2 regions of the Neorhizobium turbinariae genome follow, and region 1 is predicted to be linked to the other one. Evidence: predicted binding sites of a transcription regulator. Region 1 holds the regulator's gene; the other holds the start of a gene.

Region 1 (6,035 bases):
CAGGCGCACCATGTTCGGGCCGTCAGATGGCGCATTGTCCGGATCTTCATGGGTTTCAATGAATACGCCGGCGACGCCCACGGCAACGGCTGCCCGCGCCAGCGTTTCGACAAACTCGCGCTGGCCGCCGGATGAGCCACCCTGGCCGCCTGGCTGCTGCACCGAATGGGTCGCATCGAACACCACCGGCGCACCAAGCGAGGCCATGATCGGCAGCGAGCGCATGTCGGACACAAGCGTATTGTAACCGAAGGAGGCACCGCGTTCGCAGAGCAGCACATTCGGATTGCCGCTTTGCGTGAATTTGGCGAGCACGTTCTTCATGTCCCAAGGCGCGAGGAACTGCCCCTTCTTGACGTTGATGACGCGGCCCGTCTTTGCCGCCGCGACCAAAAGGTCCGTCTGGCGGCTGAGAAACGCGGGAATCTGCAGGATGTCGACAGTCTTCGCGACGAGGCCGCACTGCTCTTCGGTGTGGATGTCCGTCAGAACCGGAAATCCGAACTCCTTCTTGAGATCTTCGAAGATCTCCATGGCAGGCTCAAGCCCGATGCCGCGCTTGCCGGAGATGGAGGTGCGGTTCGCCTTGTCGAAGGACGACTTGTAGACCAGCCCGATGCCAAGTTCGGCGCAGAGCTCCTTGAGCGTGCCGGCAATGTCGAAGGCGTGCTCGCGTGTTTCCATCTGGCAGGGGCCGGCGATCAGCGAAAGCCTTGCATCCTGAGCGAAGACAACCTGGCCCGCGCCTTCACCAACGAGCACACGAGAATTGGCCGCAACTTCCATGATCTATTCCTCAAACCCGAACAGAACGCCCTGACCGGGCGCTGCCGAAACAAGCACCCGGCCCTCTCGGCGGATGAATGCGACGTCATTAGCAGCAAGGGTAATCTCTGTCACGGCAAGATCGGTAGTCTTGAAGATCACGGCGCAGCCCTGCAGCCCTTCCCCGCCAGCTTGAGGTGGAAGAAGGAAATGCAGCCCCAGGTCATCGTCGGACATCACCCGTGTACGGACGCCGTTCGCTGCCACGAAACCGGCGCCCAACTCATCCTGCTCATGCTCGAACACCTGCGCCAATAGCGGCACGGCCGCATCGGGCTGTGATGCACCCAGGATGATCTCGCTGATGCCGATCACCGCGTTCGCATGGCTCAGCAGTTCCTCCCGCCCCGAAGGCAGTGGATTCAATCTCTGACAGGAGAACAGAAAGAAATTGGGTGACTGCGAGTCGGCCGCAAAGGCGAGACGAAAGCGTGCCTCCGATTCCGTGCCATCCGGAAGCTTCATCGGCCGGGCGAACTCCAGCATCTCGCCGCCGGATATGCCCTGCGCCGTGAAAGCGGTATGATCCGCCTGCGCATCATCGGTGGCGAGCACGATGGCTGAAAGCCCCTCCCGATGCCTCGTGCGACAGAAGGCAAGATTGCGCTCGGTGAACACATTGCCACGCTTCGCAGCCGCTGCGGCCTGACGACGATTGGCGAATGCGAGCGGCTCCAGATAACTCCCATCCCGCAGGAAAACACAGGCGTTGGCGGTGCCAAATGGGTGCAGCGCATCGGGTGCAACCGTGAACCCAAGGTCACCAAGGCGCGCCCGCGTCACTGCCAGATCCTTCACCGGTAGGACCAGATGATCGATTGCTCTTGCGTTCACGTCATACCCCCGAGCCAGAACCGGCCTTTTAAATTGGCAACCGCGACGCCAGCAGCAAGTGCTCTCACGGCCAGATCACCGGCTCCTGATCAACAAAAATGCATATGACTTCACGGATATTTAGCCACTTGCGGAACACATACTGAACAGATAGTGTCTGTTCTGGATTTGTTTCCGACTCTTGGGGTGCTGACATGCTGACGCGCAAACAACAGGAATTGCTGCTTTTCATTCACGAACGAATGAAGGAGTCAGGCGTACCGCCATCTTTCGACGAGATGAAGGACGCACTTGATCTCGCATCGAAGTCTGGCATCCACCGGTTGATCACAGCGCTTGAGGAACGCGGCTTCATTCGCCGGCTTCCAAACCGCGCCCGGGCCCTGGAAGTCATCAAGCTCCCTGAGGCCTACTCCCCCAGCATGCAGCCCCGCCGCGGTTTCTCGCCGAGTGTGATCGAAGGCAGCCTTGGTAAACCGTCAGCGTCTACCGCGTCCGCCAAACCTGCACCCGCCGCGGCCGACAATTCCAATTCGGCGACTGTCCCCGTCATGGGACGCATCGCGGCCGGCGTGCCGATTTCGGCGATCCAGAACAACACCCACGATATTACCGTACCAGCCGAGATGCTCGGTGCGGGCGAGCATTACGCGCTTGAGGTCAAGGGCGACTCGATGATCGAGGCCGGCATTCTCGATGGCGATACGGTGGTGATCCGCAACGGCAGCACCGCCAATCCGGGCGACATTATCGTGGCGCTTGTTGATGATGAAGAAGCAACGTTGAAGCGCTTCCGTCGTCGCGGCGGCTCGATCGCGCTGGAGGCTGCCAACCCGGCTTACGAAACCCGCATCTTCCCGCCGGACCGGGTCAAGATTCAGGGCAAGCTCGTCGGCCTTATTCGCCGCTACCACTGAGAAGAGCCCGAAGCGGCGCCGGCAGCTCCGCGCTGAAACTTTTGCTCCGCCAGTCGTAATGGCGGTGCCGGTTCCAAGAGCGACTGAGCCCGACCATGGCAGCACTTGCTGTCCAAAGATCGCGTTGCTTCGCGCGGTTGAAGTTGATCTCAAGCGCCCCTGCCTTTCGAAGCGTTTGCCCGCTGATCATCAGCGCGCCGGAGCGACACTCGTGGAAGCGGGCGCTTGGAGCTATGACGATGTCGGAGGCATCACACGCCGCGCCTGCGAAACGTCCATCCTCGACCACCGCGACCGTCACGCTCCCATCGGTTTTGGCCGCACACCACGCCTTGGAGACACAGCTGAACCCGCCTTCCGGTGCTGATCGCATCGCAGAGCGGGCCGCCTCCACTTCCTGTTCCGTCAGCGCCCGCCGCTCACGAGACGGTTCAGTAGGCCTATTATTGTCGCCGCCCGGAGACAGGCTGGTCTTCACATCCGGCTTCAAAGGCTGCGACAGCGTCAGCGCTCTCGTCCACTGGCCAAAGATAAAGTCGGGTGGACGGGCACGATTGGTCGCTACTTGCTGGCCACGGGTTAGCGCCACCAGCGTCCCATCCTCGGAGATCAGAAGATCCGGCAGCCGTTTTGCCCGTTCCTGCCAGGACAAGATGACCGCCAGCATAAGAAGCGGCAGCCCGAGAAGCCGCAGCCGCGTGCGCAGGAGCACGAGCAACAACAATCCGGCGGTAGCGACAGCAAGAAACCACGGATGCTGCCGCCCAAGAGGAACATCGCCGCCCCAGTCGGCAACATGTTTGGCAACGGCGATGACCGCTTCAAGACCATAACCCATCACCGTCAGGAAGGGCCATTCAAGCCCGAACGGCATCAGCAGCATGCCGATCAGGCCTGCCGGCATTACCACGAAGGAAATGATCGGCATCGCCGCGAGGTTGGCAGCAAGGCCGTATGTCGCGAGACGATGAAAGTGTTCAATGGAATAGATCGAGGTGGACAACCCGCCGATGAGAGACGTCACGAAGATGCCGGAGAGGAAGGTCAGTCCCGCAAGCAAAGGCGTCATCAGCGGGTGACGCAGCAGAAAGTGCTCGGCATCCTTGCCCTCGCGGCGCCGCTTCCAGAGCGCGTAACCGGCAACCAGCGCCGCCGTCGCGGCAAACGACATCTGGAAGCTCGGGCCCAGGATCTCGGACGGCGTAAGTGCCATGATGACAAGTGCGGAGATCGCAACATTGCGCATGCTGATGGCGGGCCGGTCCAGGAGCGCGGCGACCAGCATCACCGCCATCATGATGTAGGCTCGTTGCGCCGACACCCCAAAGCCGGAGATCAGGTAGTAGGCGGTCGCCATGGCGAGAGCGCCGACGGCTGCGATCTTCTTGATTGCGTGACGCTGGGCAAATCCTGTGAAGACCGACAGCACGCTGCGCACGCCGATAAAGAAGATACCGGCGGCAAGCGCCATGTTGAGGCCCGAGATCGCCACGATATGCGCCAGCCCCGAAAGACGTAGCGCCTCGACGGTTTCGGCGGATATGGCGCGTCGTTCGTCGGTAACGATGGCGGCGGCGAACGCACCGGCATCTCCGAGTACAGCCGAGCGGATGCGTTCGGCGATCGCGCCACGCAGGCCAAACAGGAAGCGCCTGGTATCGAAATTCCACCCGGCTTCGGCGGGCGCGGCCTGCTCGACCTTCTTCGGCGCACCATAAAAGAAGCCAACGGCGCCAATCCCATCGAAGTAGGACGTAAAGGCGAAGTCATGCAGGCCGGGGAGCGCGGGGCCAGAGGGCGGCGAGAGCCGTGCGCGCCCATTGATGACGTCACCCGGCAGAAATGCCGGATGCTTCGACCTCGCCAGAAGCGAAACCTGCTCAGGCGACCGACCGACCGTCGGCTCCGCCGTCTTCGATACCTTCACGATATATCGCCAGCGCCCGGAGGCATCGACCTCTCGGCGCTCCACGACCCCGGTTACAAAGGTGGTGACGGGCGAGTCTAGGAGCACCGTGCTGCGCCGCCATGCTTCCCACTCGGCAAGCACCATGCCTGCCAGGAACAGCGCCACCGCCGTCAGCGAGAGGGCCATCGCGCCACCGCGGTTGCGCATGGCAATCGCTGCCAACGAGCTCGTGATGAGAAACACCACGAGAGGCCAAAATGGTGGGTCGCGCGCAAGGCTGAACCAGAAGGCCGCGCCGCCGCCCACAGCAACCGGGACGAACAGGAAGCCATGCCCGAAGGCTCTCTCCTCCTCGACAGCCAACGTCATGGCGCGAGGCAACCGTCGCAGCTTGCGACCGGCCGCCTGCTGGAGACGAGCGAGCGGTGCGGCAGGCTTGTCGGTGGGCAAACGCGTCAGCGTCCTGAACAATTGTCCGTGATGACCGACTGCCGGCGGGTCGTGTCTGGGGAGCCCCATGCCCTCCCCGAGCGACAGGTTCAGCTTGCGCGCTTCAAGAGATGCCGTTTCATCCGTCACCGCAACCCCTCAACCGCGGCCACACAAGGCATGTCGCTGCAACCCTAGCGTTTCCCGCCACGCCGTCAACTGGTGTAATCAGCACCTGCTTTCACCGCCTGATTGCCGGATGCACCAGTAGATTGCTCAATGAGTTAACCTGCTCTTTGGCATGCTGATTTCGCGGTGCACAAAATGCCTTTCGTATACCTTGGCATCGGCGGTCGGATCATATAGCAAAGCACGGGACGCTTAATTCTTGTGGCGCTTGTCAGGCGCCATGCCGCCGAACGGTTGGAGGATCAGAATGACGGAACAAAGCGCAAATGTGGTACTGGGCGACAAGAAAGTCGACCTGAAGGTCAAGTCGGGGACCATCGGTCCGGACGTGATCGACATCGGCTCTCTTTACAAGCAGACCGGTGCCTTCACCTATGACCCAGGCTTTACGTCGACGGCCTCCTGCGAGTCCAAGATCACCTATATCGATGGTGACAACGGTATCCTGCTACATCGCGGATATCCGATCGAGCAGCTCGCCGAACACGGCGACTTCCTGGAAACCTGCTACCTGCTTCTTTACGGGGAACTGCCAACTGCAGCCCAGAAGAAGGACTTCGACTACCGCGTGACCCATCACACGATGGTGCACGAGCAGATGAGCCGCTTCTTCACCGGCTTCCGCCGCGACGCTCATCCGATGGCCGTCATGGTTGGCACCGTTGGCGCTCTCTCGGCCTTCTACCATGACTCGACGGACATCACCGATCCACACCAGCGCATGGTTGCATCGCTGCGCATGATCGCCAAGATGCCGACGATCGCGGCGATGGCCTACAAGTACCACATCGGCCAGCCCTTCGTGTATCCGCAGAACAATCTCGACTACGCGTCGAACTTCCTGCGCATGTGCTTTGCGGTGCCGTGCGAAGAATATGTGGTGAACCCGGTTCTGGCTCGGGCCATGGACCGCATCTTCATCCTGCATGCCG
Region 2 (6,035 bases), on a different contig from region 1:
AACGCCCATTTCGGTCCGGATCCGGATGCGGTCCGGGAGGCTGAGGCGATCGTTGCCGCCTTTGCTCTTCCCGAGGCGCAAAGCCTCAATGTCATCAACCTTGATGGCAAGATGGTCGAGCGGCTTCACCTGGAAGAGGCCCAAAAGCTCCTGGACCTCGCGCATATCATCGCAGAACGAAAGAAAACCTCATGAAGCTCTACCGCTTTCTCACCGGCGCAGACGACTCCGCTTTCTGCCACAAGGTCTCATTGGCCCTCTCCAAGGGCTGGGAACTGCATGGCTCGCCGACCTATGCCTTCAACGCCACCACCGGCGAGATGCAGTGCGGCCAGGCCGTTACCAAGACCGTGCATGGCAAGGAATACGACCCGAGCATGAAACTCGGCGAGCAATAAGCGCCTTCTGAAGGTCAGCGCTGGGCAGCATCCTCGGCGCTGGCTTCGATCCGCTCCATGTCATCATCGCTCAAGCCAAAATGGTGGCCGATCTCGTGGATCAGGACATGGGTGATGATGTCGCCAAGCGTCTCATCGTTTTCAGCCCAGTAGTCGAGGATGGGCCGGCGATAAAGCCGGATGCGGTTCGGCAACTCGCCGGTTTCCATGGAAAACCGTTCCGAGATGCCGCGCCCTTCAAACAGGCCGAGAAGATCGAACGGTGTTTCGAGCGCCATGTCCTCGAAGACCTCGTCATCGGGAAAATCTTCGATTTCGATCGTCAGGTTGGTTGTAAGTGCCCGGAATTCCTCAGGAAGATTGCCATAGGCCTCTATCGCCAGCGACTCGAACGTGCTGATCGTCGGCGCGTGCCGATCCTGCCAATCTTCGGTCTGGTTTATGCGGGCCATGGGCTCTCCTTCTTGTCAGGCCGATATAGTGCCTTCCCGAAATTTTTTCGAGAGAAGAATCATCGGCATAGCATGCAGGAAAAGATTCCTTTCCGATTCCTCTGTTGACTCTTTTTGAGCCCTCTGGAATCCATAAGAACATAAAGTGAACATGATGAATGGAGCTGACGCCATGGCCGCCAACGCCACGGCGCAGGAGACTATTTTTGCCCTGCGCGAACAGATCGCCAAGATGGAAGGAAAACCGCTTCCGGCGCTGGCTGCAGCGCAACAGGCAGAGATTGCCGTTCAACCGGAAAAGCAGAAAGCAAAGGGCGAAAAGCGTATTCCGTTCAGCATTCCGGTTCTGGATGATGCCATGGAAGGCGGCATTCCGTTGAACGGGGTCACCGAAATCCGCACCCGGTTGATGGGCGATGCCGGTGCCGTCAACGGTTTTACGCTGGCGCTTGCCGCTTACGTGAAGGCGCGGGAGCTTGCCGATGCTCCGGTTCTGTGGATCGGCGACGTCGTGTCGACGCTGGAAGCGGGGGCTCCTTATGCGCCCGGCATCAGGCGGTTCGGCCTGCAGCCGAAGGACATGCTCTATGCCTCGCCCCGCAAGCTGGAAGATGCCCTGTGGCTCGCTGAAACGGCGGTTGGCAGCGGAGCGCTCGCTGCAACCATTCTCGAACTTCGCGGCAACCTGAAACATTTCGGGCTGACCGAAAGCCGCAGGCTTAGCCTGCGCGCCAAGGCCGTGGGACGGCCCCTTTTTCTGATGCGACATGCAGGCGAAGAAGAAGCAAGCAGTGCTTCCTTCCGCTTTCTTGTCGAGCCAGCGCCGGCTTCCGAGCGGCGCCTGACGGATGGATCACTGCTTGGCGGCAGCGTGGGCCATCCGGTTTTCCGACTCACCTTGGAGAAGAGCCGCAATCCGGCTCCGCTCTCCGTTCTTCTGGAGTGGAACCCCAATGACCGTCAATTTTTCCTTGGCCGACAGGCAGGAGAAACCTTTACCCATCGCAACGCACCAGCGCATCCTGGCGCTCGTATTCCCGCATCTGCCGACCGACAGGGTCGCCCGCCGGCTCTGGGGCATATCGTGGCGTTTGAAAGGGCGTCCTGATCATCCGCCACTGTTGTGCGCCGGGCGGCGCGACAATGCGCAGCGGCTGACGGCGCTCGATGAGGTGAGCGAAAGCCTCGGGCTGAAGCTCGGCCAGGGGCTCGCGGAAGCGCGCGCCATGTTCCCACAGATCGATGTGGTGGATGAGGACGAGGCAGCGGACCGGGCCCTGCTCGAGGCCATTGCCGACTGGTGCGACCGCTACACACCACTTGTGTCGCTCGACGGGCCGAACGGGCTCTTTCTCGACATTACCGGCTGCGCGCATCTTTTCGGCGGCGAGGAGGTGATGCTCAAGGACATTCTTGGGCGGCTCTTCCAGATCGGATTTGATGTCAAAGGCGCCATTTCTTCTTCTCCGGCACTCTCCTGGGCAGCCTGTCGTTTCGGGGAGGGTGGCATTATCCCGCAGGGCGTGGCGGATGAGGTGCTTGCTCCGCTGCCGGTCGAGGCGCTGCGCATCGATCAAGGTGTCGCCGCCTCGTTGCGCAAGGTCGGCTTGAAACTGATCGGCGATCTCCTTCACATGCCGCGGGCTCCGCTCGCCCGCCGCTTCGGCATGCAGCTTCTGCTTCGCCTCGACCAGGCGCGCGGTGCCAACGAAGAAGCCATTTCGCCCCGACGACCCGTTGCCGCCTTATCGGCTGAACGCAAGCTGGCCGAGCCAATTGCAACCGAGGACGATATTCTGGAACTCACCGGCCAGGTGGCCAATTCTCTGAAGTCCGGGCTCGAGGCGCGCGGCGCCGGGGGGCGGCTGTTCGAGCTTGTGCTTTTCCGGATCGACGGGCGGGTGTTCAGGATCGCTGCCGGTGCATCGCAGCCGCTACGCGATCCCCAACGCATCTCGAAACTGTTTTGCGAGCGCCTCACCGCCGTTCATGATGATCTCGATGCCGGGTATGGTTTCGAGCTCCTGCGTCTCAACGTGCTGCAGCATGAAGCTTTCCAGAACGCGCAGGGAAACTTCACGGCCGACAATAACGGCGAGGTCCCGCTTGCCGATTTTGTTGACCGTGTCTCGGCCAGGCTCGGTGCCGGCTGCCTGCAAGTCGCCCGGCTGAAGCATAGCCATGTGCCGGAACGGGCAGAGGTTTTTATTCCTGCCATTGCGACATGGTCGTCCGAAGACCGGGCCGAGGAGCTTCTTACTTTTTTCCCGAATGCCGACCGGCCCCTGCGGCTTTTCCGCCATCCGGAGCCTGTTGAGGCAATTGCCGCCACCGTGCCGGACGGACCGCCGCAACGGTTTCGCTGGCGGCGCATCCTGCACCAGGTCGTGAGAGCCGAGGGTCCTGAGCGGATATCGCCGGAATGGTGGTTCGATCCGGAAAATGCGCAGGAGCGGGATTATTTCCGGTTGGAAAGCGATGCCGGTCGCCGCTTCTGGGTGTTCAGGCGCGGGCATTATCTTCCCGGTAACGCGCCCACCTGGCATGTCCACGGGATCTTCGCATGAGACAGGCGCCGCCATTCTTCGAGATCGGCGCCAAGACCAACTTTTCCTTTCTGGAAGGGGCGGCCCGGCCTGAGGAAATGGTGGTGGCGGCGAGCATCTTTGGCTTGTCGGGGCTTGGCATTGCCGACCGCAATTCGGTGGCGGGCGTGGTGCGCGCCCATAGCCACGTGAAGGAAATGCGGGAGGTGTTCGACCGCCAGCAGACGCAGGGCAAGAAGAAGGACGAGCCGGATGCCCCCAAGCCCTGTGCCCTTCATCCTGGCGCCCGTCTGGTTTTCTCCGACGGCACGCCAGAGGTCCTCGCTTATCCGCAGAACCGGAAGGGCTGGGCCAATCTGTGCCGGCTGCTGAGCCGCGGGAACCTGCGCACCGAAAAAGGCTCCTGCATTCTGGAGGAATGGGATTTCCTGGAATGGTGCGACGAGATGATGCTCGCCGTGGTTCCGGATTACCGGCGCGCCGAAAACAAAGATTACATGCTGGACCTCGGCCGCAGGCTGAAGGACTACCGCAAGCGGTTCGGGCGGCGGATCTACCTGGCGCTGACGCCGACCTATGATGGACGCGATGCCTTTGTTTTCGCAGCCTTCGCTCAGCTTGCTCAGGGAAGCGACTTGCCGCTTCTGGCGACCAACCGGCCCGCGTTCCACCTTCCGGCGCGCCGGTCCCTGTCGGATGTCGTCACGGCGATCCGTGAGCATGTGACAATCCGGGAGGCCGGTTTCCGGTTTGCGCCGAATGGCGAACGCTACATCAAGCCGCCCAGTGAGATGGCGCGGCTTTTCCACGCTTATCCCGAGGCTGTTTCCAACACGCAGGCGTTCTGCAGGAGCCTGCAATTTTCGCTCGATGAACTGAGCCACAATTATCCGGATGAGAGCATTCCGGGTGAAACCATGGCCGAAACGCTGGAGCGGCTGACATGGGAAGGCGCTCACCGGCGGTATCCCGAGGGTATTCCTCAAAAGGTCAGCGAGCAGATCCATGAGGAACTCGCCCTCATTCAAAAGATGGGATACGAGCCCTACTTCCTCACCGTGCGCCATATCGTCTGGCATGCCCGACATGTCCTGGGGATCCTGTGCCAAGGGCGCGGATCCGCGGCCAATTCCACCGTCTGTTATTGCCTGGAGATCACCGAGGTGGACCCGATGTCCACCACATTGCTGTTTGCCCGCTTCATTTCGACCGAGCGCAACGAGCCGCCGGATATCGACGTGGATTTCGAGCACGCACGCCGGGAAGACATCATCCAATATATCTACAAGCATTACGGCTATCGGCATGCGGGCCTCACCGCCGCGATCACCAGCTACCGCACCCGTATGGCAGGGCGCGAGGTGGCAAAGGCTTTCGGGCTTTCGGAGGATGTGCAGGCTGCCCTTTCCAGCACCGTGTGGGGGTGGTCGGAAGACGGGATTTCGGAGCGGGAGGCCAAGGTCGCAGGGCTCGATATCAACGACCGGACCACGCGGCAGGTGATCGCGCATGCCAAGGAATTGATGGGCTTTCCGCGCCATCTCACCCAGCATGTCGGCGGTTTCCTGATCACCCGCGACCGGCTCGACGAGGTCGTGCCGATCATGAAGACGGCGATGCCCGGCCGCTACATGATCGAATGGGACAAGGATGACCTTGACACGTTGAAGCTCCTGAAGATCGACGTGCTGGCGCTCGGCATGCTGACCTGCCTCAAGAAGTGCCTGGACCTGATGGAAAGCCATTATGGGCAGCAGAAGACATTGAACTGGTTCACCAAGAACGACAAGGATCAGAATGTCTATGACATGATCTGCCGGGCCGACACGATCGGTGTCTTCCAGATCGAAAGCCGGGCGCAGATGAGCATGCTGCCACGGCTTCGGCCGCGCAGGTTCTACGATCTCGTCATCGAAGTGGCGATCGTCCGGCCGGGCCCGATCCAGGGCAATATGGTGCATCCCTACCTGAAGCGGCGGGACATGCAGAACCGGGGAGAAGAGATCCCGTATGAAAGGCCTGAGCTGAAGGAGGTGCTGGTCCGCACGCTCGGTGTTCCGCTGTTCCAGGAGCAGGCAATGCAGATCGCCATCACGGCCGCTGGTTTCGAACCGGCCAAGGCCGACAGGCTGCGCCGCTCGATGGCAACCTTCAAGCGGTCGGGCCGCATCGAGAAGTTCAGAAACGACTTCATCAACGGGATGCTCAAGAACGAATATTCGCAAGAGTTTGCGGAAAGCTGCTTCAGCCAGATCGAGGGATTTGCCGAATATGGCTTTCCCGAAAGCCATGCAGCATCCTTTGCGCTTCTGGTTTACGCTTCATCCTGGATCAAGACCTATTACCCGGATGTCTTCTGTGCGGCGATCCTGAACTCCCAGCCCATGGGTTTTTATGCGCCGGCGCAGCTTATTCGCGATGCCGCAGAACACGGGGTGAAGATCCTGCCCGTGGACGTTAACCGGTCGGATTGGGACTGTACGCTCGTGGAAAGCGGCTTCGACAAGAAGACCATCAACCGGCGGCACCAGTCGATGCGCGATGTCATCAAGACACGGTATGCGGTGCGGCTTGGGCTCCGGTATGTCAAAGGCCTGCCCGAGAGGGAGGTGGTGGAAAAACTGATCGCCAATCGCGGA

Evidence for each region. The regulator LexA, encoded in region 1, represses DNA repair genes until DNA is damaged. The targets are predictions, from matches to a motif close to TGTTCNNNNTGTGTTCNG.
Region 2: M0654_RS17930 (ImuA family protein) is a predicted target of LexA. The motif match lies at 985-1,002, and genes of this name have one in related genera.

What each region holds. Positions count from the first base shown of each region.
Region 1 covers NZ_JALPRY010000001.1:352,405-358,439, reverse strand. The annotation lists gene kdsA (3-deoxy-8-phosphooctulonate synthase) at 1-786, opposite strand, end outside; gene M0654_RS01640 (VOC family protein) at 790-1,659, opposite strand; gene lexA (transcriptional repressor LexA) at 1,854-2,576, shown strand; gene M0654_RS01630 (ComEC/Rec2 family competence protein) at 2,557-5,064, opposite strand; gene gltA (citrate synthase) at 5,351-6,035, shown strand, end outside.
Region 2 covers NZ_JALPRY010000021.1:55,629-61,663, forward strand. The annotation lists gene M0654_RS17915 (HpcH/HpaI aldolase/citrate lyase family protein) at 1-195, shown strand, start outside; gene M0654_RS17920 (DUF1737 domain-containing protein) at 192-398, shown strand; gene M0654_RS17925 (metallopeptidase family protein) at 413-850, opposite strand; gene M0654_RS17930 (ImuA family protein) at 1,023-1,958, shown strand; gene M0654_RS17935 (Y-family DNA polymerase) at 1,942-3,417, shown strand; gene M0654_RS17940 (error-prone DNA polymerase) at 3,414-6,035, shown strand, end outside.